DNA from 4 places in the Mesorhizobium sp. LCM 4577 genome. Region 1 is predicted to be linked to each of the others. Evidence: riboswitches for the same ligand, from Rfam matches in the RefSeq annotation. Region 1 holds a riboswitch; each other region holds the start of a gene.
The links. Region 1 has a riboswitch for cobalamin ahead of LCM4577_RS18730 (DUF1636 family protein). Riboswitches for the same ligand answer to the same signal wherever they lie in the genome.

Region 1 (4,515 bases):
TGGGCCTGCCGGCGGGCGCCGATGTGAAGCCCGGCGACTACGCCTTCCTGCGGCCGACGCAGAGCGAGGCGGTGCTGCAGCATTTCGGCGCGATTGCGGTGTTCGCCGGCGGGCGGATCGTGGAGTTCTGGCCGGTGCTGCCGATGGGGTGAGGGACGCACGAAGCCGTGATGATCATTTTATTGACTCAGTCAACTAAATGATTGATCCTGTCCACGACAGGAGGACTCCCATGACCATCCACGATCACCCCGGCAAGAAACGCGTCGATACGGTGCGCGCCTTCAATCGCTTCTACACCCGCCAGATCGGCCTGCTCGATGAGGGCCTGCTGAAGAGCGCTTTCTCGCTGACCGAGGCGCGGGTGCTTTATGAGCTTGCCAATCGCGACGGGCTGGTCGCCAGCGACCTGGTGCGCGACCTTGGCCTCGACCCCGGCTATGTCAGCCGGCTCCTGAAGAAATTCGAGGAGCGTGGCCTGGTCGAGCGCGAGGCAAGCGAGGCGGACGCGCGCCGGGCCTCGATCGCGCTGACGCCGGCCGGCAGGGAGGCCTTCGCGCCGCTCAACCGGGATTCGCACGACCAGGTGCGCGCGCTGCTCGACCGCCTGGCGCCCGTCGACCAGGAGAGGCTGGTCAAGGCCATGCGCACGGTGCAGGACCTGCTCGGCGACAGGCCCGAGCCGAAGGTGCCCTATATCCTGCGGCCGCTGCAGGTCGGCGACATCGGCTGGGTCACGCGTCGCCAGGGCATGCTCTACGCGCAGGAATATGGCTGGGACGAAACCTTCGAGGCGCTGGTCGCCGAGATCCTCGGCGAGTTCGTCAAGAATTTCGTCCCGCAATGGGAGCGCAGCTGGATCGCCGAGCGCGAAGGCGAGGTGGTGGGCTCGGTCTTCGTCATGCGCAAATCGCCCAAGGTGGCGAAGCTCAGGCTGCTCTATGTCGAACCGTCGGCGCGCGGCCTTGGTATTGGCCGGCGGCTCGTCGACGAATGCATCACCTTTGCTCGAGCCAAGGGCTACAAGACGCTGACGCTGTGGACCAACGACATTCTTGGCTCGGCCCGCCGCATTTACCAGGCCGCGGGCTTCAAGCTGGTCGACGAGGAACGCCATCATTCCTTCGGCAAGGACTTGGTCGGCCAGACCTGGAATTTGGAGCTTTAGCTCTCTTTCCCGTCTCCCCTTGCGGGCTCACGGGGGAGAAGGCTGATCGGCGCGCAGCGCCGAGACGGATAAGAGGTGTACCAGGAAATCCTGACGTTCCACCCCGCTGGAGCTCTTCAGCCGTCTCGACGCTGTGCCCATGTTCGAAACCCGAACGGTTTCTGAAAATTCTCCGATGTTGGTCGCGACGGCTGGAGAAGGGGGTTGACAAAAGCGCCTCCGCCAGCTGTATGTAACGTTATTACATATCAATCGGAAATGCATCTTTTCAGGCAGGTCGCTTCGAACGGTGACAAGGTTGCGCGGAAGCCCGTTGCGACTCGCGGCCGGACTACCTACGATCGTTACGTCATGGTCCCCGAACCGCAAGGCGAGGGGTGAAAAGGGAACACGGTGAGGCCTATCCGGGTCGAGGCCGTGRCTGCCCCCGCAACTGTGAGCGGCGAGCTCCATCCGAAACGCCACTGGCCGGCAAGGCTGGGAAGGCGGATGGCGCAACGACCCGCGAGCCAGGAGACCTGCCATCGACACGAGTTGACCGGACGGGGTGTGCCGGGAGGAGACGCGGGCACCGGCCTTTCGGCCGACTCGTCCGGCATCCTTCCGTCGCCATTTTGGGAAGTGACGGAAATGCTGGACACCGCATACCATCGTATCATCGTCTGTTCGCTATGCCGCGACACCGTGACCAGGCTGAGGTCCGGCGAGGATCTGTGCGCCGAACTGCGCTCCAGGCTTGCCGGGACTTTGGCGTCGTCTTTTGCTGTCGAGACCGTCGACTGCATGGCCGGCTGTTCGCGACCACTGACCGTCGCCTTCAACGCGCAAGGCAAGGCCAGCTATCTCTTCGGCTCGATCGACAGCGGCACCGATGCCGGCGCGCTAGTCGAGTTTGCCAGACTCTATGCCTCGTTGGCCGATGGCTGGTGCAGTTCCGACCAGCGCCCGGCAAGGCTCGCCGGCAAGATACTGGCGCGCATCCCGGCCGGGGGCAGGGAGCAGGTCCGGTGAGCGCGCCCCTGCTTGAAGCCCGCGCTCTTCGTGCCATGGCAAACGGCCGGACGCTGGTCGAGGATGTCGGCCTGTCGCTGGCGGCGGGTGAGCGGCTCGCGATCATCGGCCCCAACGGCGCCGGCAAGACGACGCTGCTGCGCATGCTATGCGGCGCGCTCCGGCCGAGCGCCGGCGAGGTTCGCCTTGCCGGACGCCGGCTGGACAGGATCACCGCGGCCGAGCGGGCGCTGAGCATTGCCGTCGTCGGCCAGACGGACCAGCCGGATCCACGGCTGGCGCTGATCGACTATGTCGAGCTCGGCCGCGTCCCGCATGCCGGCCTGAGGCGCCGGCACAACGATCGCGACATCGTCGTCGAAGCGCTGCGCCGGACCGGGCTATTGCCGTTACTCGCGCGCAGCATCGGTTCGCTCTCCGGTGGCGAACGCCAGCGCGCACAACTCGCCCGCGCCATCGCCCAGGAGCCGAAAATCCTGTTTCTCGACGAACCGACCAACCACCTGGATCCGCGCGCCCGCGGCGAGCTGCTCGAGCTGGTCGCCGCATTCAACATGACCGTGGTCGCCGTGCTGCACGATCTGGCCCTCGTAGCGCCCTTCGCCACGAGCGTCGCAGTGATGAGCAACGCCCGGCTGCGCGCGCTGGCGCCGCCACGCGACGCGCTGGCGCAGCCGCTCATCCGCGAGGTGTTCGGCATCGATGTGCTGCGCCTGCGGCACCCGACCGAGGACCGCGAGCTCACCGTCTTCGAGCTGCCCACGCGCGCTTCCTCGCCATCCTGAACCTGCCCAACACAAACAAGGAGCATGCCCCGTGAAACGCCTCGCTTTGTCGTTTGCCTTCTCGCTTGTCGCCTCGGCCGCCTTCGCCTTCCCGGTCACCGTCGACAGTTGCGGCAAGCCGCTTACCTTCGACGCGCCGCCGAAGCGCGCCGTCATCCAGGATCTCAACATGGCTGAGATGGCTTTCGCGCTTAAGCTGCAGCCGTCCATCGTCGGGCTCACCGGCATCACCGGCTGGTACAAGGTCGGGCCCGAGTTCAAGGCCGAGCAGGGCGCCATCCCCGAGCTGGCGCCGAAATATCCGACGCTCGAGAACCTCGTCGCCGTGCAGCCCGATTTCTTCTTCGCCGGCTGGTATTACGGCATGAAGCCGGGCGGCGAGGTGACGCCCGACACGCTCGCTCCGCACGGCATCAAGACGCTGGTGCTGACCGAGAGCTGTGTCCATCTCGACAAGAACCGTCCCGCCGCCTCGATGGACCTGCTCTATGGCGACGTCGAGAAGCTCGGCAAGATCTTCGGCAAGGAGGCGGAGGCCGAAAAGCTGGTCCACGGCTGGAAGGCCGAGCTCGCCGGCATCACCGCGAAAGTGGGCAACGCCAAGGGCACGCGCGTCTTCCTCTACGATTCCGGCGAGGACAAGCCCTTCACCGCCGGCAAATTCGCCATTCCCGACGCCATGATCGCTGCCGCGGGCGGTGAGAACATCATGGCAGACATGGCGACGAGCTGGGGCAACACCGACTGGGAGACGGTCGCCTCGCGCAATCCGCAGTTCCTCATCCTGCTCGATTACCAGGATGGCGGCGGCTACAGGAAACTGCTCGATTTCCTCAAAGCGCATCCGGCAATGAAGGAGACCGACGCGGTCAGGAACGAGCGCTTCGTGGCGCTCCGCTACGCCGAGCTGACGCCGGGGCCCGCCAATATCGAGGCGATCGGCAAGATCGCCAGGGCCATGCATCCGGAAGCGTTTTGAGACCGCGGCGCAAGCCATTCGTCCTGGCGATGGCGCTGGGCGCGATCCTGCTGGTCGCGCTCGCGCTGCTTTCGATCGCCTATGGCTCGACGCTGATCCCCTTGCGCGAGGTCGTCGGCGCGCTGGCGCATGCGGCGGGGCTCGACAGCCAGAGCCCGTCCGGCCCGGTCGGCGGCATCGTCGTCGACCTGAGGCTGCCACGCGCGCTCTTGGCGATCGCCGTCGGCGCCGGCCTCGGCGTCGTCGGCGCGCTGCTGCAGACGGTCACCCGCAACGACCTCGCCGACCCGTTCCTGTTCGGCCTCTCCTCGGGCGCGGCCGCCGGTGCAGTCTCCGTTATTACCGTATTCGGCGACACATTCGGCATCTGGACACTCCCGCTCGCCGCCTTCACCGGTGGCGTGCTGGCGGCGGCGATCGTGCTTCTCTTGGTGTCGCGAGTGAAGGGGCAGGGACCGGAGCGACTAATCCTTGCCGGCCTCGCCGTCTCCTTCCTGTTCACCGCTCTGACCAACTATCTCGTCTTCGCCGGCGACCAGCGCGCCGCGCACTCGGTGTTGTTCTGGACCATG
Region 2 (6,034 bases), on a different contig from region 1:
GCCGGTGCGGCGGATCTTCTTCTGCAGAAGGAGAATGCCGTAGAGCAGCGCTTCGGCGCTCGGCGGGCAGCCGGGCACATAGATGTCGACGGGCACGACGCGATCGCAGCCACGCACCACCGAATAAGAATAGTGGTAGTAGCCGCCGCCATTGGCGCAGGAGCCCATCGAGATGACGTAGCGCGGCTCCGGCATCTGGTCGTAGACCTTGCGCAGCGCCGGCGCCATCTTGTTGGTCAGCGTGCCGGCGACGATCATGATGTCTGACTGGCGCGGGGACGCGCGTGGCGCGACGCCGAAACGCTCCGAGTCGTAGCGGGGCATCGAGGTATGGATCATCTCGACCGCGCAGCAGGCGAGGCCGAAGGTCATGAACATCAGCGAGCCGCTGCGCGCCCAGGTGATGAGCGCTTCGGTCGAGGTGACAAGGAAACCCTTGTCGGCCAGCTCATTGTTGATTTCGAGGAAGAAGGGATCGTCTTCCCCCACCGGCCTGCCGGTGTTGGGGTCGATGATGCCCTTGGGCTTCGGCGCGACGAGGGTGCCTGAACTGTCGTTCAATCCCATTCCAGCGCTCCTTTTTTCCATTCATAGGCAAAGCCGATGGTCAGCACCGCTAGAAACACCATCATCGACCAGAAGCCGAGCATGCCGAGCTTCGAGAAGGACACGGCCCACGGGAACAGGAAGGCGACCTCGAGATCGAAGATGATGAACAGGATCGACACCAGGTAGAAACGGATGTCGAACTTCATGCGGGCGTCGTCGAACGAATTGAACCCGCATTCATAGGCGGAAAGCTTTTCCGGGTCGGGATTGCGGTAGGCCACCAGGAAAGGAGCGACGATCAGCGCCAGACCGACGATCATCGCCACGGCGATGAACAGGACGATAGGCAGGTAAGAACTCAGGAGTGCGCTCATGCGGCGGCTTTCCTTCGGCGGGGCAGTTCACTTTGATTACAGCAACGAACTCTAATGCGGAAGCGTGACAGTTTAACCGCTGAACCGTTTTAAGAGGGCCCATGCTGCAACGCGGCGAGGGTTAGCGCAGCGGTTTCGGTGACGCAAGTCAAACCTTGTTCAAATCGCGGCCCTGGACGCCTTATCGGAAGAAACTGGTCCGATCCGCTCCTGTTTGATTTCCTTCACTTTTTACTCCACTTTTCTCTCCTGACATATCTCCCGCCATTTGCCTGCTAGCATGGCCGGAATCACCGGCTAAAAATCCGACGGACGATCGGGGCAAGGACACCTTGATGAAGGAGAAAATCTCGCTCGCCATGGCCAGGCGCATCGCGCTCGGCGCGCAGGGGTTCAACGACCCCAGGCCCAATAGTGTTCCGGACCGACGCCATCTTGCCCGCGTGCTTTCGCGGACCGGCCTGCTGCAGATCGATTCCGTCAGTGCGGTGGTGCGCGCACATTATATGCCGCTCTATTCACGCCTTGGCCCCTACCCGCTGGCGCTGCTCGACAATGCGGCGGTCACCCGCAAGCGTGCGGTCTTTGAATATTGGGCGCACGAGGCCTCGTTCCTGCCTGTCGAGACCTATCCCTTGATGCGCTGGCGCATGCAGCGCGCCGAGCAGGGCGACGAGATGTATCTCGGCCTGGCGAAATGGGGCCGTGAACGCAAGGACATGATTGATGAGATCTATAGAGAGGTCGCCGATCGCGGTCCGATCGCCGCCTCAGATATCGAAGGCCATAAGGGCAATGGCGGCTGGTGGGGCTGGAGCGAGGCCAAGCACGCTTTCGAATGGCTGTTCTGGGCCGGTCGCATCACCACCGCCTACCGGCGCGGCTTCGAACGCTACTACGACCTGCCCGAGCGCGTTTTGCCGCAGGCCGTGCTCGACCTGCCCGTGCCCTCGGTCGAGGACGCGCATCGCGAATTGCTGCGCATCTCGGCACGCGCCCACGGCATCGCCACCTATGGCGACCTGCGCGACTATTTCCGGCTGGCGCCCGGCGACACCAAGGACCGCATCGAGGAACTGGTCGAAGCCGGCGATTTGCTGCCGGTGAAGGTCGAAGGCTGGGACAAGCCCGCTTATCTCCACAAGGACGCGCGAATCCCGCGCCGGATCGAGGCGCGTGCCCTGCTTGCCCCGTTCGATCCCGTGGTTTTCGAACGCACGCGCACCGAAAAGCTCTTCAATTTCCGCTATCGCATCGAGATCTACACGCCGGCCGAAAAGCGCCAATACGGCTACTACGTGCTGCCCTTCCTGCTCGGCGACCGCATCGTTGCCCGCGTCGATCTGCGCGCCGACCGCCCGGCCAGCGTGCTGCGCGTCCATGCCGCTTATGCCGAAGCCGGTGCTCCCGCTGAAACCGCCGCACAGCTCTTCGACGAACTGAAGCAAATGCAGGCATGGCTCGGCCTGCAGGCGATCGAAGTGACGCCGGCCGGCGACCTCGGACCGGCGCTGATCGACATGGCGATGCCATAGCAGCGCGTTGACAAACAAAAAGAACAAAAATAGAACAAAGCTTGCTATGAACCGAGCTTTGGTTTGATGACCCTCAATGGTTTCAAGTGTCTGGTAGTAGCAGCTCTAATGCTGTCTTCTACGCTCGATGCAAACGCTGCGTCCCAGTCGAAATGGGTAGAAGTCACCAAACCCGTAATCTACTGCGGCGGCGTAGACGCCGACGCGGCGGCGTTTTTGCTGCTGCGCTGGCTGAGTTCCGAACACGGAGAGATCGACGACGACATCAAGCAGTCCTGTGGCCTGCTGACGGTTGGCGATCAATATCTGCTCGACGATCAGCAACCAGAATCGGATAGGAGCCGGGTTATCTTGATGTGGAGCCCGATCTGCCCGAGAGGTTGTTCGCCAACCATGCTTCCGGCAGCCGCTGCGCCCCGTCGCCTCGTGGGAACATATCTTAAACCGATAAAGCCGCCGAAGGGCTGGGAGGGCTGGTAATGGCRCTGGCCCACACGACCGTGTCGTAGCCACGCGTTGACAGGCGCCTGGCCGTAAGCCTAAATCCTGACCCAGACGGTCTTCTCCCGGCAAAGGGAGGAGCCAAGAGGGAATGCGGTGCGGGCCAAAACCCAAATCCGCGGCTGTCCCCGCAACTGTAAGCGACGAGCCCCGGCCGAAAACCACTGGGATGTTCCCGGGAAGGCGGCATCTGAGGCGACGACCCGCGAGCCAGGAGACCTGCCGTCTGAGACTAAAAGTATCCGAATGCCCGGCGGGTTTTCCGGGCAAGGAGCCTGGTTTTGGATCGCAACGGCAGTTTCCCGGCAAACAGTGCGGACATTTCGTCCGAGCCCGATGCGCTGGCCGGCGTGACCGTCATCGTCTGCTCGTCCTGCCGCGACGAAACCGGATCCGACGCACATCCCCGCGCCGGCGCGCTGCTGGCCGAAGACACGCGCCGCGCCGCCTCGAGCGACAATATCCGCATTCGCACCGTCGAATGCCTCGGCAATTGCAAGCGCCGATTGAGCGCCGCGCTGCTGCGCGACGGCTGCTGGAGCTACGTCTTCGGCGATCTGGACACGACCAGCGGCGCCGACCTCGTTGCCGGCGCAAAGCTCTTCGCCACCTCGACCGATGGCCTGATCCCCTGGCGGGGCCGGCCCGATTCCCTCAAGCGCGGCCTGGTTGCCCGCATCCCTCCCCTCGACATGCTGAAGGACTGACCATGACCGCTTCCTTATCCCGCGTGCCCTGCACCGTCGTCACCGGCTTCCTCGGCGCCGGCAAGACGACGCTGATCCGCAACCTGCTCGAAAACGCCAAGGGCAAGCGGCTGGCGATCATCGTCAACGAGTTCGGCGATGTCGGCATCGACGGCGAGATCCTGAAGGGCTGCGGCGTCGACACCTGTCCGGAAGAAAACATCGTCGAGCTCGCCAATGGCTGCATCTGCTGCACCGTCGCCGACGACTTCGTGCCGGCGCTCGACCAGATCCTGTCCCGCACGCCGAAGGTCGACCACATCCTGATCGAGACCTCGGGCCTCGCTCTGCCGAAGCCGCTGGTCCAGGCGTTCCAATGGCCGACGGTGAAGAGCCGCGTCACGGTCGACGGCGTCGTCGCCGTGGTCGACGGCCCGGCGCTGGCCGACGGCCGCGTCGCATCCGACATGGACGCCTTGCAGGCGCAGCGCGCGGCGGACGACTCGCTCGACCATGACGATCCAGTCGAAGAGGTGTTCGAGGACCAGATCGCCTGCGCCGACCTGATCATCCTGTCGAAGAGCGACCTGATGGACGCCGCCGGCTCGCAGCGCGCCAACGCCGTTATCGGCGAGCACGTGGCGCGCGCCGTCAAGGTCGTCCCGACCACTCACGGTAAAGTCGACCCGTCGGTGCTGCTCGGCCTCGGCCTCGCCGTCGAGGACGACATCGAGAACCGCAAGACCCATCACGACGACGAGCTCGACCACGAGCATGACGATTTCGATTCCTTCGTCATCGACATCCCGTCGATCGCCAATCCGGACGAACTGGCAAAGCGCGTCGCCCTTGCCGCCGAACAGGAGAACGTGTTGCGCGTCAAAGGCTTCGTCGAAGTCGGCGGCAAGCCGATGCGCCTCCTGCTGCAGGCCGTCGGCCCACGTGTCAACCACTATTACGACCGCGCCTGGACAGCCGAGGACGACCGCCGCTCGCGGCTCGTCGTCATCGGCCTCAAGGGGCTGAACCGCCCGGCGATCGAGCGTATCCTCGCCGGCTGAGGCAAATCGGACAGCGATGCATATCCTCGCCACCACATCCGCTTCGCTCGACGATCTTGCCGAGCCGATCGACCTCAGGCAGACGCCTGCGGATGTCGTGGCCCTGTCCTTCACCGACAGCGATCTCGCCGGCCTGGCCGCCGCCTGGAAGGCCGATGCGGCGCGGCTGCCCTCGATGCGGCTTGCGGCGCTGCGCGACCTTCGCCACCCGATGTCGGTCGATCTCTGGATCGACAGCGTCGCCCGCCACGCCAGGGTCATCCTCGTCCGCATCCTCGGTGGCTATGAGTGGTGGCGCTACGGTTGCGACCAACTGGCGGCAGTGGCGAGCGAGCGCGGCATCAAGCTGGCGCTGCTGCCCGGTGAAAGCCATGACGAGGACCAGCGCCTGATCGAAGCCTCGACCCTGCCGCGCGAGGAGTTGGACGCCTTGCTCGGCTATTTCCGAGAGGGCGGTCCGGCGAACATGGCGGCGCTGGTGCGGAGATTGGCGAGGCTGGCGGGGGCTGAAGCGGCGGTTGCCGAGCTGGTGAGCGTACCGAAGGCGGGGTTTTATGAGCCGGGAGTTGGTGTCGTTGAGAAGCCGGACCTTTCAGAGGTCGGCGATCCTTCGCCCCCCTCTCTGTCCTGCCGGACATCTCCCCCTCAAGGGGGGAGATCAGCCGTCATCAACCCTGGCGCGTTTTCTTCAAGGGCGTCAAAAGAACCATCTGCAACGTCTGCGATTGGCGAAACCGTCGACGACAAAGCAATCTCCCGCCTTGAGGGGGAGATGTCCGGCAGGACAGAGAGGGGGGCGACGGAACTCGACGCCAACAAGTTCGGCGTCATCCCCATCCTCTTCTACCGCTCGATGCTATTGGCGGCAGACGTAGCGCCCATCGACGCTCTCGCGGAAGCGTTGGAGCAGCAAGGCCTGGCGCCCGTGCCGATCTTCGTCTCCAGCCTCAAAGACCCGACATCCCTCGCCTTCGTCGAGAACGCCATCGCCTCGCTAAGTCCCGCCGCCATCGTCACTGCCACCGCCTTTGCCTCCGGCGCGGAACCCGGCGCCGAAACCCTGTTCGACCGCGCCGGCGTGCCGGTCTTCCAGGTCATCGTCGCCACGACGAGGCGCGAGGTCTGGGAAAAGAACCAGCGCGGCCTGGCGCCCGCCGATCTCGCCATGCATGTGGTCCTGCCCGAGCTCGACGGCCGTATCCTCGCCGGCGCAATCTCCTTCAAGGGCGAGGTCGATACCGATCCGGCGCTGGCCTTCCGCGCTTTCGCCAACCGGCCGGAAGCCGACCGCGTGTCGCAGGTGGCCAAGCGCATCGCAGCGTTTATTC
Region 3 (12,009 bases), on a different contig from region 1:
CGAATGTCGCGACCACTTCCGAGAACCACTGCGCCGGTCCGGCACGCAGCTTGGTTGCGACCTCCAGCATCGGCAGGGCGAACATGAGGTGCGCCGCCATCGTGCCGGCAATGCCGCCGGCGACCTGCGCGACGAGATAGGCAACGAGATCGCGGGCTGGCAGCGACCGGTTGAGGCGGAACACCAGCGAAACGGCCGGATTGAAATGCGCGCCGGAGATCGGGCCAAGGACGGTGATCAACACCACCAGCATGGCGCCGGTCGCAAGCGTGTTGCCAAGCAGCGCCAGCGCTGTGTCATGCGTCAGCGTCTCGGCCATGATGCCGGAACCGACGACCGTCGCCACCAGCAGACCGGTGCCCAAGGCTTCAGCCGCGAACCGGCGCGGAAGATCAAAAATGTTCATCGATCAGCCTTGCGTTGGGCAGCGGGGCGCACCGATCACTGCCGCGCCCTCTCGCCCGGCCGGCAGCAAGACGCCGCAAGCGCCGGCGCGCAGATTTCCGGGCGACCCGAGCAGCAATCCTCCATCAGGAAGCGGATCAGCCCGGACAGCGCATCGTACTCGGCACTGTAGACGATCGAGCGGGCATCGCGCCTCGCGGTCACGAGGCCAGACCGTTCCAATTCCTTGAGATGGAAGCTGACATTGGAGGGCGAGACCTCGACTTGTTCGGCGAGGGAACCGGCGGAAATGCCTTCCGGTCCGGCGACGACCAACAGGCGCAACAGGCGCAGGCGTGTTTCCTGCGACAGCGCGCCAAAGGCGATCAAGGCTTGACGTTCATCCACGTTTCAATAATCCTTGAAATATTGAAATGAGGAATAGCCGACATGCTCTCTTCTGACAACCGGAAAAACGTCACCCCGGTCGACCCCTCCGACCTGACCATCGGCGATCTCATGGCGGCGCTGGCCGATTGCAAGGACAAGCCATTGGTGTTCCGCTACGGCGGACGGGCGGTGAAGCCGGGCTACCATGTCACCGAGGTGAAGGCGGGACAGTTCGCGGCGCTGGATTGCGAAGCGAATCCGGAATCATGGTCGGAGATATTCGTCCAGCTATGGGACGTGGACGAAGGCGGCCCGGTCCATATGCCAGCCGGCAAGTTCGCCGCGATCATCCGCAAGGTTTCGGACCACGTCGCTCTCGATCAGGCGGCGAAGCTGACGTTTGAGGTCAGTGACGGCGTCCGCCCCATGGAGTTGCACCGGGCGGCTCAGCCAAGCGTCGTTGGCGGTGTCATCGAGGTCGAGCTGACGCCACGACCGGCAAGCTGCAAGCCGCGCGACCGCTGGCTGACGGAACAGAAGGCGGCAAGCCAGCCATGCTGCGGGGCGAGCCGCTGTTGCTGATCCTGCGAAGGGCGGCGAGCGGCGCCGCTGCTTCAGAACCGGATCATGGTGTTGGCCTGCAACAGACAGGATCAAGTGACGGATCGGTGAGATGCCTGCGCGTCAGTCCTTCGGCGCGTTGCTGTAGAGCGCCACGCCGACGCGGTCGTTGCGCCGCCACCGCACCAAAGCGCGATAGGCCATGTCGTCGGCCGGAACCTCGAGCAGAAAGCGTTCCGGGATGTCCATACCGGCGGCCACGCGCAATTCCGCGCCCTGCTCGTGCTGATTTCTGACCGAACAGCCGATCCTGACGCCATTGGCAATGATCGTGGCTTCCTTGAGCACGAATTCGCGCACATGAAGGCGGCGCTCGGTCTCGGGATATTCGGCCATAGGCGACGGACTCCTCGGGCGAGGCTCTCCTCGCCACGGGCCGCACCCTAGCAGCGAGGCGTTTCCGTTCCGTTAGCGATCGCTGAAACGGCGGACTTCGCCTTCGCCGGCGACCGCTCGTCGCCAGGCAAGTGCTTTTCCAGCGCTATCTCGCGGCGGCGACCACGCCGCTCGCATGCAGCACCCAGCGGCGCCCGTCGCTGCGGAATTCGGTGTGTGACAGCGGCTCGATGTCGATCTTCCAGACGGCGGAGAGCGGCGCGCCCAGCACATGCACGATGGCGGCGCGGATCGGCACGGCATGGGTGAGCGCGATGGTGTGGCCGCCCTCGCCGGCCAGGCGCTCCATCAGCGCCGCGCCACGCAAGGCGACCGCGGCAAGCGACTCGCCGCCATGGGGCGCGGCGTCCGGATCGGAAAGCCAGGCCGCCATGCCTTCCGGATCCTCGGCCTGCACCTCCTCGAAACCTTTGCCGGCCCAGCGCCCGAAATCCTGCTCGGCAAGCAGCGGCTCGACCGTCGCGTCCAGGCCGAGCGCTTCGGCCGTTCCGCGCGCCGCAAGCGCCGGACTCGTCCAGACGCGGTCGGCCCGGCGCAGCGACGAAGCGATCGCGCCGGCGCGCTTGAGAGCGCTCGGCTCCGGCGCCTCGTCCTTCGGAAAGCAGCCCTTGCGCGTGCTCTGCGTCGCGCCGCTTGCGATCATCGTCAGGCGGGCGAACATCCCAAAACTCCGTGGTCCAGTGAAATTTCAGCCGCGCGAGGCCGCGTTGGCCATTACATGTCGTTGACAGGCGAACGAAGTGCTGACAAGTGTTTTAGCGCTATACGGGATTGGAAGCCGGTGCGAGTCCGGCACGGTCGCGCCACTGTGATCGGCACAAGCCGAAAGTCAGGCCTTATTCCGCAGCATTGTTCGATCAACGGGACGCAGTATCCCAAGGGAGGTCAAATATGTCCGACACCACTTTCGCCCCCAGCTACGGTCCGGTTGCGATTCCGGTCCGCGAGCTTCTGCCTTGGGCCATCTTCGCCGGCCTGATGCTGATGCTGATGCTCTATTTCGTCGGCGCGGAAGAAGGCGCGACCTCGCTGATCCGTGGCACGGCGGTGCACGAATTCGTGCATGACGGCCGCCACCTGCTCGGCTTCCCCTGCCACTAAAGCGGTTCAGCATCGCTGAACCCGCTTTCGACGAAGGGTTCTGAACATGGTTGGAAAACTCTTGCTGCGCGGCTTGCTTGTCGGGCTGGTCGCCGGGATTCTGGCATTCGCCTTTGCTCGCGTCTATGGCGAGCCGCAGGTCGATAAGGCGATCGCCTTCGAGGAACAGCAGGCCCAGGCCGCCGGCGAGGCGCCGGAGCCCGAGATGGTCAGCCGCGCCACACAAGCCGGTATTGGCTTGGCGACCGGCGTGCTGATCTATGGCGCCGCCCTTGGCGGGCTGTTCTCGCTGGTCTTTGCCTATGCCTATGGCCGGCTGGGCTCGCTCGGCCCGCGCGGCACCTCGGCGCTGATCGCGCTGCTCGGCTTCCTGGCCGTGATCGTGGTTCCGAGCCTCAAATACCCGGCGAACCCACCGGCTGTCGGCAATGCCGAGACAATCGGTTACCGCACAGAGCTGTTCTTCATCATGATCGTGGTGTCGATCGCGGCGATGGTGGCGGCGGTCGGCCTGGCGCAACGGCTGTGGAACCGGCTCGGCGCCTGGAACGCCTCGATCGTCGCGGGCCTGGCTTTCCTCGTCGTCTTCGCGCTGGTGAAGGCGGCGCTGCCCGACATCAACGAAGTGCCGGAGACCTTCTCGGCGACGGTGCTTTGGCAGTTCCGGGTCGCCTCGCTCGGCATCCAGCTCGTGCTGTGGACCGTCGTCGGGCTCGGTTTCGGCGCGGTTGCCGAACGCGTGGTCGCGGTGCGTGACCAGCGCAGCCCTGCCCGCCGCTACGCCTGAAATCCGATGCGTTGGCCGCCACGGTTCCGCGCCCTGGCGGCCAATTTCTTTTTGGCGACCCTTTTCGCCCTCCTCCTGGCTGCCCCGGCCCAAGCCCATAGCGGATCTTCCGTCCTTCCGCCTCCCGGCATCCAGATCCCCAGCCTCACCCATGGCCAGATGGCGGTGATCGCGCGCTATCGCGGCGACATTCTCGCACTCGCGCAAGCACAGACGGTGACCGATCCGACCTTCCGGCGGCTCTACAATCACGGCAACCTGCAATACACCTACTGCCTCTGGGGCCTGATGCCGGGCAGCCTCGGCGATGAGGAGAGCCCGTTCAACGAATGCAGCCACGCCTATCTCGCCACCGCCAAGGCGCTGCTCACCTACATGGCGACGATGCCGTCGGCAGCGCATGAGGCGAAGGCGTTGATCTCCGACATCGATGCCGAGATGGTGCGCAGCGGCGCGTCCTGGATCCTGTGCCAGTTCAGCGGCGAGACCTTCAGCACCGGCGCGGTGATCGAGCCGCGCTGGCGGACTGTGTTCTTGCATCTGCCGAGCCTCGCGGTGCTTCTTGCGACCACCGCAGCGCTGATCGGGGCCAGTTGGATGATCTTCGGCAGGCCGCGGCCCCGCACAGCCTAGCCGCGGGCCTCGTGCTGGCGTAAGCGTGGCAATTGTCCGGCTCCCGGATTCGCAGTCGCCAGCCATGTTCGCCCCCGAAGCCTTCGCCGTCACCGCCGCCTTGTGCAGCGCGCTGAGTTCCATGTTCCTCAGCGAGCTCAAAGGCCGCGTTCCCCTCCTCCAGCTCGCGCGCTGGCAAATGCTCGCGACCTTCGTCATGACCGGCTCGGTGTCGCTGGCGATCGGCGGCTGGCACACGATCGGACCAAGGGAGTTCTGGCTGCTCGCCGGATCGAGCTTCGCCGGCATCAGCATCGCCAGCACGACCTATTTCACCACCATCTATTCGGTCGGCCCGCGCATCACGGCGCTGCTCTTTTCGCTCACCTCGCCTTTCGCGCTGGCGCTCGGCTATCTCGTGCTCGGCGAAACCGTCAGCCACTGGCAGGCGCTGGGCGTAGCGCTGGTGCTTGCCGGCGTCGTGCTTGCGATCGGCATGCCGCGGCGCTTCCTCAAGCGCGGCGACCTGGCGCCGGCGATGCCGGTCGTCACCCCTTCCACCGTGCCGGTCAGCACTGTGCCCGGCCCGCCGCTCACCGGGCGCCTCGGACCAGGCGTCGTGCTCGGCGTAATAACGGCGCTCGGCCAGGCGATCGGCACGCTTCTGGCGCGGCCGGCCATGGCTGTTGGCGTCGAACCGTTCACGGCTATGGCGCTGCGCTCGGGCCTCGCCGTGATCCTGTTCGTCGCCCTTGCAGCGACGCCGTTCGGCAGGGGCAAGCGGGAGGCCGCCCAGTTCGGCACGGTCGGGCTCGCCGTGCTGTCCGCCTTCGTCGGCACCTCGCTCGGCATGTCCTGCCTGATGGCCGCGCTGCGCACAGGCAATGTCGGCATCATCTCGACGCTGTCCTCGATGACGCCGGTCATCATCTTGCCGATGGTGTGGCTGCGCAGCGGGCAAAGGCCGACCGCAGCCGCCTGGGCCGGCGCGCTGTTGGCCATCGCCGGCACGGCGCTGATCAGCGTGCGGTGACGCGTTGCGCATCAGCGCTCGTGCCAAAAAGAGCGACGAACACGCGAGCCGGCGGCCTGATGACCGAGCGCATCACAATTGCGCGAGCGTGACGGCATCTCGGAACGGCAGACGTTTTCCATTTGGGCGCCTGGGCTGAACACAGGAGCAAATCATGCGTGGAAAAATCATAACTGGCCTCGCCTTGGCAGCCTCCCTTGGAATTGCCCAACCCTCGCTTGCCGCACCCGACTGGAAGGCGGTAGCGCAGGCACTCGGGAAATCCGGCCAAGAGGTGCCAGGGGGCATCTATCGCGTCGGGCTGCCTCGTTCGGACCTGAAAGTCACTCTCGACGGCTTGGAACTCAAACCAGCCTTGGCGCTCGGTTCGTGGCTCGCATTCAAGCCCATGGGCGATCACGACGCCATGGTGATGGGCGATCTCGTCTTGACCTTGCCCGAGATCGACCCGGTGATGATGAAACTGATCGAAAGCGGCATTGAGATCACGGCTCTTCATAATCATCTGCAGAGAGCCCAGCCGGAGACGATGTACATGCACGTCCTGGGGCACGGCGATCCGGAGAAATTGGCCACGGCGCTGCATTCGGCGTTGCAGCAAAGTGGAACGCCGCTGTCGGACGCACCGGCGAGCGCCGCCGCTGCTTCGAAAGCGATCGATCTCGACACGCAAACCATTGACAAGGCGCTTGGCCACAAAGGCAAGGTCAACGGCGATGTCTATCAGATCAGCATCCCGCGCGCAGAGACCATCAAGGACGATGGCATGGACGTGCCTGATGCAATGGGTTCCGCGATTGCCATCAACTTCCAGCCCACCGGCGGCGGCAAGGCCGCGATCACCGGCGATTTCGTTCTGATCGCATCCGAAGTGAACCCGGTGCTACGAGCTTTGCGGGAAAGCGGGATAGAAGTGACCGCCGTGCACAACCACATGCTCGACGATCAACCCCGGCTGTTCTTCATGCATTTCTGGGCAAATGACGATGTCGGGAAGTTGGCCAAAGGGCTGAAGCTGGCGCTCGATCAAACACACACCAGGACAGGTAGCTGATCTTTGACGCAGTCCCGGCGGGATTCCGAAGGGCCGTTACGCTGCATCGGTCCGTTTGGCGTCAAACAGCCCAGCTACGAGGCGGAAGGCGAACATCGACGCCGCGCGCCCTTAGTGTTGCGTTATCGCCAGGTAGATTTCGCGCTGGTACTCAAAGAGTGCCTGTATCATCCATTCGCGTGCTCATGGTGATGGCCTTCAGGCTCGGCCATGGCAAAGGGCAGATCCTCGCTGTCGGAACCCGCAGCCAGTTGCAGCCTGGCGCTGAATTCGTGCGGCTCAGCCGGGGCGACCAGACTTTGCAGGTAGTGATGGTCGCCGCCGACCGGCGACAGCGGCAGGCTTTCGACCGCGCCGTCCGCCCTTTCGATGGCGACGTTCGCCCGCAGGCCCTCGGCGTGACGCGACAGGCGCAGCCGCATGCGCTCGCCCTGCGGCGTGTCGACGATCTCGAGCAGCCCGCTGGCGAGCTTGCCGGAGACCAGGAACGGATCGGGCGCATGATGGTGGCCCCCTTCCGTCCGTGGCTCGGCAAAGCGCACCGTGGCGACGTCGAGCGCGGGAATGTGCGCGGAGAGCTCGGCCTTGAGCGATGCGGCGATGTTGTTCGCGGCGGCGAGCAGCAGCCCATCATTGACCGCGATTTCCACGTCGACATGCAGCTTGTGGCCGAGCCAGCGGGCCTTCGCGTCGACCACCCTCTCGATCCCGACGACATGGTCGGCGGCATGATGAATCTCGCCGACGAGGCCGGGCTCGACGCCGTCCAGCATGCGCGTCAACACCGAGCGCGCCGATTGCCAGACGATGCCGAAGATAGCGGCGGTGATGATGAGGCCGATGATCGGGTCGGCCAGCGGATAGCCGAGCCAGACGCCGAGCGCGCCGGCAACGACGGCAAGACTGGTGAGCCCGTCGGTGCGGGCGTGATAGCCGTCGGCGATCAAGGCCGCGCTGTTGATCTGGCGGCCGACGCGGATGCGGAACACGGCCACCGCCTCGTTGCCGAGGAAGCCGATCACGCCGGCCGCGGCGAGCCAGCCCAGGAACTGCACCGGCTGCGGGTTGAACAGGCGGTTGACGGCTTCATATCCAGCCACAAGCGCGCTCGCCAGGATGATGAGCACAATGACGATGCCTGCCAGGTCCTCGGCCCGGCCGAGACCGTAGGTGAAGGTGCGGGTCGGCTTTCGCCGCACCAGCACGAAAGCGATCCAGAGCGGAATGGCCGTGGTCGCGTCGGCGATGTTGTGGATGGTGTCGGCAAGCAGCGCCACGCTGCCCGAAGCCATGACGACGACGATCTGCAGGGCGGCGGTGATCGCCAGGATCACGAACGACCACTTGATCGCCCAGATGCCGCGATCGGTGGTGGCGATGGTGGCGTCGATCACGCCATGCGTATGGCCGGGCGGTCCGTGGCCATGCCTCCCATGGTCATGCCCGCTATGGTCATGTCCATGCGTGCCGAAGCCGAACCAGTCCAGAATTTTTCCCACATCAACCGCCTCACAAATATTTGGTGAGCTGCTTCAGCTCCTTGAGCGTGTCCCTGGTCGGCTCGCCGCCTTCGACAAGGCAATGCTCCATATGGTCGTGGATCAGCTCGCGCTTGGCGTTGCCGACGGCGCTTTCGACGGCGTGGAGCTGTTGGGCGAGATCGAGGCAGGAGCGGCCTTGCTCGAACATGGCGAGCACGGCGGCGAGATGGCCGTGCGCGCGCTTGAGCCGGGCGATGATATCGGGATGGGAGCTGTGTATCGTCATGCCGCAACCTATCCCCCAGGGTAGGATGTGGCAAGCGATGCATCGCAAATCCGACGGAGGGAACGGATGACGCGGCTTGGACGATTATCTCCAGTCTTGATCAAGCAGACTTGCGGACGGGCTTCGTCTTCGACGGAGCCTTGATGCCTTCCTTGGCGAGGCTCTTCTTCAGCACCGCAGCCAGATCGATGACGTTTTCCTTCGGCTTGGGTGCGGCCTTCGGCAGCTTCTTGCCCTTGCGTTTGGCATCGATCATCGCGATAAGCGCATCCTCATAAGTGTCCTGGAATTTCGACGGGTCGAACTTCGTTACCTTCTTGTCGATCAGGAGCTCGGCGATCTCCAGCAGGTCCTTGTCGTATTTCGGCGACTTCAGATCCTCGAAGACGCTTTTCTCCGAAACCATCTCGTTGTGGGTACGCAGTTCGGTGAGAAGCATGCCCTTGTCGAAGGGCTGGATCACCACCTCGCGGCCGCGCTGGTAGAGCACCACGCAGGATCTTGCAGCGACCCGCTTCTCCTTCATCGCCTCGCGCAGCACACTGAAGGCCTCCAGGGCCGCGCCGTCGGCGGGAATGAGATAATAAGGCTTTTCCAGGTAGCGAGTATCGATGTCATCCAAGGCCACGAACTCATCGACCTCCAGCGTATGTGCCGAAGTAAGCTTCAGCTTCTTGATCTCGTCGGGCTCGATCTCCACGAAATCATCCTTCTCTAACTCGAAGCCCTTGGTCTGATCTTCGGTCTCGACTACATCACCCGTCTGCTCGTCGACATAGGCGCTTTTCACCGGCAAGCCGTCCTTACGGTTCAGGATCTTGAAATGAACCTTTCCGGCTTCGCTGGTCGCGCCGACCAGCTTCACGCCGCACGAGACCGACCCGACCTTCAGAAAACCCTTCCAAACCGCGCGTGGCGCAACCATATGCCGCCCCTGTTGTCGTTGTGATCACAAGGAACATCTGGCGGCCCGCGTGGTTCCGCGCGGGCCAAGCCACAGCACCTCGGTGGGCAAGACGGCAGGCATATGCGAACGGTGCTCGGCCTTGCGGTCGATCGAGGCACGCGCATCACCTTCCCGATGCTGTTGATGGCATCGCCCGGCATGGCGACTGAACGCAGTATCTGCCGCACAATCTGGCTTCAGGTGATCGGCCGGGCCATAGCGGCAGGTAGCTCAGAGGCAACCAAACACTTGTTTTCTCGTTTATTTCAGCAGCTGCCGGCGCCGTCATGTCGACAGCAATTGGCTCCCGGCCAACAACCGCACGGAGCAGAAAGGAGGCCGCAATGATACGGCCCGTTGTTGAAATAGGGGACAGGGTGGCAGTGGTCGCGACGGTGACCGAGCGCGTCAAGGATCGCGTGACGCTGACGCTCGACGGCAACAGCCATAGTTATTCGATGGTCGAGCCCAACGCCAAGGTTGGCGACAAGCTCAGGCTCGAGGGCGAGGTCGTCCATGTCGATGACGACCTCGGCCGCACGACCGTGCAGGTGCTGGGGCGCGTGAGCGTCGACACCAAGTCGGTCGAGATGATCACGCGACGTTGCGACCTCGACCATATCGGCTCCAATGTGCCTGGCCACCCGCGCCCACGCACCCCGCCGAGACCGCATGGATGACGCGATCGCCACCACGTCGCGAAAACTAACTAGTGCCGCTTGAAATACTGCACTTCGCGTTCGTGCTTTTCGGCCGCTTCGCGCGACTTGAAGGTGCCCAGATTGCGGCGTTTGCCGGTCCTGGGATCGATCTTGCGCGAATAGAGCCGATATTCGCCCGATTTCAGCTTGCGGATCATGGGGGCCTCCTTATGAACCAAGACTTTAACCTGACCGGGACCGTCGCGGTTCCAGGCAGGGCGTCCCGCCCCCTTTTGCGGCCCGGCCGAAAAAAGGCGCCGCTGTCGGTGAACCATTTCACGGACGCAAACGGCCAAATGTCGGAATCGACGCCGCAACGACACGATTTGGTCGGATTATTTGTATTCAAATGACTTTGGCGACGTTATGCGGATGTCGCTGACGTGCCGGATCTGAGGAGGGTGAGATGGTTACGGCGAAGCTTCACGGCGTTGAACTCGTCAGAGGCCAGAAGTGGACGGTGCGTGTCACCGCCTACGGTACGACGCTCATCTTCCCCTTCGAAGCCGAGCAGCATGCGCGCTCCTATGCCGACGGCCAGGCCTTCCGCCTCGGCGTCGAGGTTGTGGAACTGAAGGATTGCGCCTGAGAAGGCCGAGCTCTCGATCGCCACATGGCCTGAAGACCCGCTCGCCCGTATATAGGGCCGCATGTCTATGCTCGATATGGCAAAGCAGTGGGCGCGCAAGATCAGGCGCGATGTGGTGGCGCTCTGGATCGCCGCCCGCGATCCGCGCGTGCCCTGGTACGCAAAAGCCACCGCAGGCGCCGTCGCGGCCTACGCGCTGAGCCCTGTCGACCTGATCCCGGACTTCATCCCGATCATCGGCTATCTGGACGACCTGCTGATCGTGCCTGTCGGCATCATGCTCGCGGTCAAGCTGGTCCCAGCCGATCTGATGCAGGAATTCCGCGAAGAGGCCATGCGACGCGAGAAGCCGGTGAGCAAGGCCGGACTCGCCTTCATGATCGCGCTCTGGGCCTTGGCGGCAGTGGCCCTTATCTGGCTGTTCTGGCCGAAGCCGGCTTAAAGCATGTCTCCCGAAAGTGGGAACCGGTTTCGGGGCAAAGACATGTGTAGAATCAAAAGCCCAAAGCGCAGGGAGCGAATCTGAAAGATCGCGACACGCTCTAGGCGCTTCAGCCGGCATGACCGCGCATGCGCCAGCAGCGCCTTACTTAACATATACATTAGCCGTGCCTTGTATTTTTTGCAAATCAGGACCATGCTAGTGAGACGCGCGAAACGACATGCGCAACGGGTGGGTCAAAAAGGGTCAAGCGTGATGGAGTTCGCAGTCTGCTACGACCACAGCAGTTTCGATCTGGCGCGGTCGATCTTCCTCGATGTCACGGCATTCTTCGCACTGATGGCGCCATGGGCGATCGCGCGGCTGGTCGAGATATCACGCGGGGATGGCGCAGCCCGGCTACAGGCGGCCTGAGGCTGAAAGCCGCAAGGACCTAAAGCGCGTCGCGAGCCTTCAGATTCGCTCCATGCGCTCTTGGTTGTTGATTCTGCGCATGTCTTTATCCCGAAATCGGTTTCCACTTCGGGAGACATGCTTTAGCCGTCGCGGACGACCTTTCGGATCGGCAGGTCGCCGAGCAACGCCGAACAATCGATCTCCTCCTGGAAGTGCGCCTGCGGATCGAGCACCAGCCACGAAGCGTGGGTGCGAAGATCCTTCAGCCTGGCGTTCTTTTGTGCGCGCGCCAGGCGCTCGGCCTCGGCAAGCGAGGCCTGAAAAGGTCTTTCGGCCTTGTGATGATGAGGGATCCTCGACATCGCGGCGGAAAACGCGCCTGCCCGCCTTTCGTTCCGCGCTAGAATGCCGGCCCCGCGCATCCGTTAATTGCGCCGTGTCTCGAAGGATATCGGACGTGGGAGGCCGAATCGACGGTTGGGGTAGCCCGGCCTGCCTTGGCGGTAAAAGAGTACGGCTCTTTGACAGGCAGGCCGGGCTGAAGCGCCGACCATTGGGTTTCCTTGGGGGGAGCCGGCGCAGGGATAGAGTGTCTACTTCCCGTTGCGCCCGCAATTGTTGCTGAGGTCCTATGCGCCAACGCAATGGTCCGACCGGCGGCGTCAATGAAATCCATCCGGCGCCGGAGCGCCCGAACGTCAGGCCCGCGTGGGACGGCTGCCTTTTTGCAGTGTACTTTTGACGAAAAGCTCGGCGTGCCGCGCCCATTCCGCTTCCACGACACCGTTCT
Region 4 (5,382 bases), on a different contig from region 1:
TGAAGTGGGCGCCGCGCTCGGAGGCGACGACGATCTCCTCGCCCGGCTTGAACACCAGAAGCCGCTCGGCCGGGAAGACATCGCCGGCGATCGAGACTTCGCCTTCCAGCGTGTAGATGGCGCGTTCCTCGGCGTCGGCGGGGATCTGCACGCTGGCGCCGGCCGCCAGGCGCAGATCAGCGTAAAGCGTGTCCGATGCGGTCGCCACCGGCGAGCGCCATCCTGAGAATTCGCCGATGACGACGCGGCCGCTGACGCCCTCGGCATCGATCTCAGGCAGGCGGGCCACCGACGTGTTCGCAAACACCGGGGCGATTTCCTCCTTGCCGTCGGGCAGCGCGAGCCAGGTCTGCAGGCCGGAGACCGACATCGGCGCACCGCGCAGCTCTTCCGGCGTGCGCTCGGAATGGACGATGCCGCGCCCCGCGGTCATCAAATTCACGTCGCCCGGCGCGATCACCATTTCGGTGCCGAGCGAGTCGCGATGCCTGATCTTGCCGTCGAACAGATAGGTGACGGTGGAAAGGCCGATATGCGGATGCGGGCGCACGTCGAGCGCATGGCCGGCGCGCAGGATCGCAGGCCCCATGCGGTCGAAGAAGATGAACGGCCCGACCAGACGGCGCTTTGCCGTCGGCAGCGCGCGGCGCACCTCGAAGCCGCCGATGTCCTTGGCGTTGGGGACGACCATCAGTTCGATCTGGTCGCAGGCGAAGGCATCGCCGGGTTCAGGATCATTTCCGGGAAAGAAGCTCATGACTGTCTCTTAGGCGAAACGCAGCGCCGACCTGGCCTTCGCCTTGGCCGCCTCGACCTCGCGGTTGCGCGGTTCCTGGCTGGTTTCGAGCGAATCGATCAGTTCGCGCGCGGCGGCCGCGATTGCCTCGACGGCGTGGTGGAAAGCATGCTCGTTGCGCTTGGACGGTTTCGTCGAGCCGCTCAGCTTGCGCACGAACTGAAGCGCTGCGTCATGCACTTCGTCATTGGTCGCCGGCGGCTCGAAATTGGCCAGGGTCTTGATGTTGCGGCACATGGCTTGGACTCCTTACCTGCTTGCTCTGCCCCCAAGTTATTCCGCGTCCAACGGCTCCGTTCCCGCCGGCTTGCCGTCGCGCGACAGCCGGATCTTCTCGACCTTGTCCTCGGCCGCCTTCAGCAGCCGATCGCAATGCGCCTTCAGCGCCTCGCCACGCTCATAGATCCGGATCGACTGGTCGAGCGGAACATCGCCGCGCTCCAGATCATCGACGATCTTCTCCAGCGCGTCGAGCGCCTGTTCGAAGCTCATCGCCTTGACGTCCTCATTGCCTTCCACTGCCATACCCTATCCCTTCATCAGCCGCCCGACATGGGCGGCGACTGAAAATGCCAGTCCCTGCAGATCGTAGCCGCCTTCCAGCAGGCTGACGAGCCTGTTGGAGCTGTGGCGCCCGGCGCGCTCCATCAGCTTGCCGGTCGCCCAGTCGAAATCGTCCTCGGTCAGGTTGATCTCGGCCAGCGGATCGCGGTGGTGCGCGTCGAAGCCGGCGGAAATGATGATCAGGTCCGGCGCGAACGCATCGATGGACGGCAGCACGCGCGACAGGAAGGCGTCTCGAAACAGGTCGCTGCCGGTCTGCGGCGCGAGCGGCGCGTTGACGATGTTGCCGGCGCCGGTTTCGCTCTTCGCGCCGGTGCCCGGGTAAAGCGGCATCTGATGCGTCGAGCAATAAAGCACAGACGGATCGTCCCAAAAAATGTCCTGCGTGCCGTTGCCGTGATGGACATCCCAGTCGACGATGGCGACGCGCTCGGCCTGATGTTTCTTCTGCGCATAGCGGGCGGCGATGGCGGCCGTGTTGAACAGGCAGAAGCCCATCGCCGTGGTCTTTTCGGCGTGATGTCCCGGCGGGCGGGCGGCGACGAACACATTGGCGGCACGGCCCTCGAAGACATCGTCGACGGCGGCATTGGCCGCCCCGATCGCCGTCACCGCCGCCTGCCAGCTCTTCGGGCTGGCACTGGTGTCGGCGTCGATCGAGACGATGCCGGTCTCAGGGATTGCCGCGCGGACGCGTTCGACGAATTGCTCGGGATGCGCGTAAAGGATCGTTTTCTCGTCGCCTTCGGGCGCTTTGACGCGGTCGAGCGCCGAAAAGGCATCGTCGTCCAGCACACGCTCGATGGCGCGCAGCCGGTCGGGCCGCTCGGGGTGGCCGGGCGGCGTGAGGTGTTCGAGGAAGATCGGGTGCGTGTAGAGACGGGTGGCCATGGCGCCTAATCTAGGCACCCGCGGCCGTAATGACCATGTTTGAAACGCCGAATGGCTGGGGAAATTGCGCCAGCCGATGTCGTCCGCGCCATTGGCGGGCGCCGAACTTTGCGGTAAGGTCACTTCGCTGCCTGGTGCCCGTGACGCGGGAGAATCGGGAACACGGTTGAACTCCGTGGCGTGCCCAACGCTGTGAGGGGGACCGCGCCGGCAAACGCCACTGTCCATGACGGGAAGGCGCCGGAGCGGGACGATCCCGAGCCAGAAGACCGGCCCGGCAGACATGGTCATCCGCTTGGTCAGGCGGATGACTGCTTGTCGCAAGGGGAAATGCGATGACGGCAGCAGCGATCGCCGCGAGCGGCGACGATTTTGACCAATTGGCGCGCGACGCGGTCTATCGTGCGATGTTCACCAGGCGTGACGTGCGCAGCTATTTTGTCCCCGACGATCTCGATGACAGCGTGCTGGCGCGGCTCATCACCGCCGCTCATCACGCGCCGTCGGTCGGCTACATGCAGCCGTGGAATTTCATCGTTATCCGCGACCAGACAAGGCGGCGGCAGGTCCGCGACTTGTTCCTCGCCGCGCGCGAACAGGAACTGCCGGCGATCGAGGCGGAACGGCAGGCGCTGTACCGCAAGCTTAAGCTCGAAGGCATCTGCGAAAGCGCGCTCAATCTCTGCATCACCTGCGACCGGCAGCGATCGAAGGACTCGCCGCTCGGGCGCTGGCACAATCCGGAGATGGACCTCTACAGCACCGTCTGCGCGGTGCAGAATTTCTGGCTGGCGGCACGCGCGGAAGGCGTGGGCGTCGGCTGGGTGAGCATCATCGAAACGGAGGCGCTGAAGCGGCTTCTGTCGATCCCGGAGCATGTCACGCCGATCGCCTATCTGTGCGTCGGCCGCGTCTCGGCCTTCGCACCGAAACCGGACCTCGAAGCGCATGGCTGGGGCAGGCGCCTGTCGCTGCCCGAGCTGGTGATGAGCGAGACGTTTTGCGGCGCCGGAGAAGCGCCACTCAAATCGGCGATTGCGAGACTTAGCGGCCCGCCAAAGCCGTGATCAAGCGGCCCGGGGCGTGTCCCAGCGCGATCCACCGCCGAAGGAGCCCAGCGCCTTGTCGCGCAGTTCCCTGAATTTGGACGAGGCCTCGGCAAGCCGCGTGTCCCATTCGGGATTGGGCACCTGACCTTCGATGGCTTCGAAATAGACCTGCATCAAGGACGCGATGGCGAACGGCTCGATGAAGGCTGCCTTGAAGGCCCAGGCAAAGACGATCGCAAGCACGAAGGCCCAGCCGGCCAATTGTCCGGGCATGACCCACAGGATGGCGGCGGCAGGCGCCAGCATCAGCAGGAAGATGACGAAGGACACGCCCCACATGATCACCCCAAGCCAGACGGCGTTCTTGACCATGTGCTTGCCGTTCTGGGCGTAAAGCACGACGCCTTGGCGCGCCGTCTCGAAGGGCGAGCTCGAATTGACGCGGATGTTGTAGCCCAGGATGATCTCGTCGACATAGGTCAGCGAGATGCGGATGACGGTGTTGATGAAGCTGACGATGCCGCTCAGGCCCGGAATGGGCAGGAAGGCGGCGATGCCGCCGATCAGGCCGGTGATGGCGCGGATGGCGCCCTTGACCAGCTGATCGACGACGAAAAGGATGTTGGCCTCGGCGAAACGCTGGGTGACGACTTCCTTGGCATAGGCGATCTGGCCCTGGCCGTCGGGCACGTCATGGCCGTCGATCAGATGCACCATGACGGAGATATGGCCCGCTTTCAGCACGTAGAGGATGTATTCGCGGATCCAGTAGACGGCGATCGAGACGATGCCGAAGCCGACCACGCCGCCCCAGAGCGCGAAGGACATCGGGCCGTCGGGATCGGTCGAGATGTGGCCGACGCCGTAGCCGACGCTGGCGCCCGTGCCTGTCGCCATGATGTAGGCGACCGTGATGCCGAAATAGACGATCATGCGAAAGACGATGAACGGCCATGTCCGCATCATGATCGACACAGACCGGCCAATGCTGAAGTCCCACATGGCCCCGACTCCCCACACCCCGCGCATGACCCCGAAAATCGGAAGCGATTTTCGGAGAGGATCATGCGCCAAATCAAAGTTTTACAGCGTCCTTTGCGCGTTCAAAGAACGCGCGGCGCTGTAAGAGAATGGCTGGGGAGGATGCGCTCGCCCTATTGATTGTCAATCACGGCAGGGTTGCACCGGCCTGAAACCAGTGCACAACGCGGTGGCCTGGTTACCCAAGCGTGCCCTCAAGGCTTCTTGCGCAAGCCTTCGAGCAGCTGCTTGAACGCCGCGATCGCCTTCTTCGAGGTGGCTTCCGGATCCTTCGAATTGGCGATGCGCTGCGCGGCCTGGCTGCTGGCGCCATTGATCAGCCGCGAGGCCGTCTCGGGATCGACATCGGCGACGACCACGCCCTCTTCCTGCAGCCTGGTCAGATGCTCGGTCATCGAGGCCGTGCAGGCGCTGGCATTCGGCCATTGCGCCGGGTCGCCAAGCACGGCCGGGCCGTCGCGGAACATGATGCGCTGGATCTCCGGCTCCAGCGCCATCTCGATATAGGTGGTGCATTCGTCGACGAAATGCTGCCAGCGGGTCGGCGCCTTCGAGGCCACCTCGTTCACCCGCACGGCCATTTCGCCGTCGATCTCGGCGATCACCGCCTGCAGCAGGCCTTTCTTGTCGCCGAAATGATGGTAGAGCGCGCCGCGCGTCAGACCGGCCGACGCGGTGAAATCGTCCATCGAGGCCTCGGCATAGCCGACCGTGCCGAAGGCGTGGCGGGCAGCCGCGATCAGCTTGGCGCGCGTTTCGGCGATCATCTCCTTGCGCGGTCTGTGCATGGCTCTGGCCCTACTCACATACGCGTCGTATGCCAATTGACATACGCGGCGTATGAATTATCTGACATTCATACGCGACGTATGTAATTGTGGTATTCACCCTTGTCGAGGAGCAGGATCATGCGAAACCCCTATGCGGACATCTTTCGGGCTCCCGGCACCAAAGGCTTCGCAGCGGCCGCCTTCATCGCGCGGCTACCGATCGCCATGGCGCCGATCGGCATCGTGGCGATGCTGTCGCAGACACATGGCG

Region 2: another riboswitch for cobalamin. It lies ahead of LCM4577_RS28015 (DUF1636 family protein); the one in region 1 lies ahead of LCM4577_RS18730 (DUF1636 family protein).
Region 3: another riboswitch for cobalamin. It lies ahead of LCM4577_RS19780 (CbtB domain-containing protein); the one in region 1 lies ahead of LCM4577_RS18730 (DUF1636 family protein).
Region 4: another riboswitch for cobalamin. It lies ahead of bluB (5,6-dimethylbenzimidazole synthase); the one in region 1 lies ahead of LCM4577_RS18730 (DUF1636 family protein).

The regions. Positions count from the first base shown of each region.
Region 1 covers NZ_MDDU01000016.1:14,196-18,710, reverse strand. Annotated here, with positions in the region: gene LCM4577_RS18740 (alanine racemase) at 1-152, shown strand, start outside; gene LCM4577_RS18735 (helix-turn-helix domain-containing GNAT family N-acetyltransferase) at 233-1,168, shown strand; cobalamin riboswitch at 1,504-1,709, shown strand; gene LCM4577_RS18730 (DUF1636 family protein) at 1,799-2,179, shown strand; gene LCM4577_RS18725 (ABC transporter ATP-binding protein) at 2,176-2,964, shown strand; gene LCM4577_RS18720 (ABC transporter substrate-binding protein) at 2,996-3,943, shown strand; gene LCM4577_RS18715 (iron ABC transporter permease) at 3,973-4,515, shown strand, end outside.
Region 2 covers NZ_MDDU01000046.1:179,348-185,381, reverse strand. Annotated here, with positions in the region: gene LCM4577_RS28035 (NADH-quinone oxidoreductase subunit B family protein) at 1-567, opposite strand, end outside; gene LCM4577_RS28030 (NADH-quinone oxidoreductase subunit A) at 558-923, opposite strand; gene LCM4577_RS28025 (winged helix-turn-helix domain-containing protein) at 1,259-2,458, shown strand; gene LCM4577_RS28020 (hypothetical protein) at 2,525-2,938, shown strand; cobalamin riboswitch at 2,998-3,201, shown strand; gene LCM4577_RS28015 (DUF1636 family protein) at 3,241-3,666, shown strand; gene cobW (cobalamin biosynthesis protein CobW) at 3,669-4,706, shown strand; gene LCM4577_RS28005 (cobaltochelatase subunit CobN) at 4,723-6,034, shown strand, end outside.
Region 3 covers NZ_MDDU01000018.1:42,605-54,613, reverse strand. Annotated here, with positions in the region: gene LCM4577_RS19805 (MIP/aquaporin family protein) at 1-406, opposite strand, end outside; gene LCM4577_RS19800 (helix-turn-helix transcriptional regulator) at 442-792, opposite strand; gene LCM4577_RS19795 (DUF6428 family protein) at 835-1,356, shown strand; gene LCM4577_RS19790 (hypothetical protein) at 1,459-1,731, opposite strand; gene LCM4577_RS19785 (histidine phosphatase family protein) at 1,877-2,452, opposite strand; adenosylcobalamin (AdoCbl) riboswitch at 2,538-2,681, shown strand; gene LCM4577_RS19780 (CbtB domain-containing protein) at 2,683-2,892, shown strand; gene LCM4577_RS19775 (CbtA family protein) at 2,939-3,679, shown strand; gene LCM4577_RS19770 (hypothetical protein) at 3,839-4,312, shown strand; gene LCM4577_RS19765 (DMT family transporter) at 4,377-5,324, shown strand; gene LCM4577_RS19760 (DUF1259 domain-containing protein) at 5,479-6,378, shown strand; gene LCM4577_RS19755 (cation diffusion facilitator family transporter) at 6,546-7,877, opposite strand; gene LCM4577_RS19750 (metal-sensing transcriptional repressor) at 7,888-8,145, opposite strand; gene LCM4577_RS19745 (Ku protein) at 8,246-9,070, opposite strand; gene LCM4577_RS19740 (hypothetical protein) at 9,436-9,771, shown strand; gene LCM4577_RS19735 (hypothetical protein) at 9,801-9,950, opposite strand; gene LCM4577_RS19730 (hypothetical protein) at 10,199-10,381, shown strand; gene LCM4577_RS19725 (YkvA family protein) at 10,443-10,823, shown strand; gene LCM4577_RS19720 (hypothetical protein) at 11,076-11,237, shown strand; gene LCM4577_RS19715 (hypothetical protein) at 11,360-11,581, opposite strand; gene LCM4577_RS19710 (hypothetical protein) at 11,918-12,009, opposite strand, start outside.
Region 4 covers NZ_MDDU01000035.1:148,968-154,349, forward strand. Annotated here, with positions in the region: gene LCM4577_RS25580 (pirin family protein) at 1-757, opposite strand, end outside; gene LCM4577_RS25585 (DUF2277 domain-containing protein) at 767-1,033, opposite strand; gene LCM4577_RS25590 (exodeoxyribonuclease VII small subunit) at 1,070-1,321, opposite strand; gene LCM4577_RS25595 (histone deacetylase family protein) at 1,325-2,251, opposite strand; cobalamin riboswitch at 2,367-2,544, shown strand; gene bluB (5,6-dimethylbenzimidazole synthase) at 2,587-3,318, shown strand; gene LCM4577_RS25605 (hypothetical protein) at 3,319-4,302, opposite strand; gene LCM4577_RS25610 (TetR/AcrR family transcriptional regulator) at 4,536-5,129, opposite strand; gene LCM4577_RS25615 (MFS transporter) at 5,250-5,382, shown strand, end outside.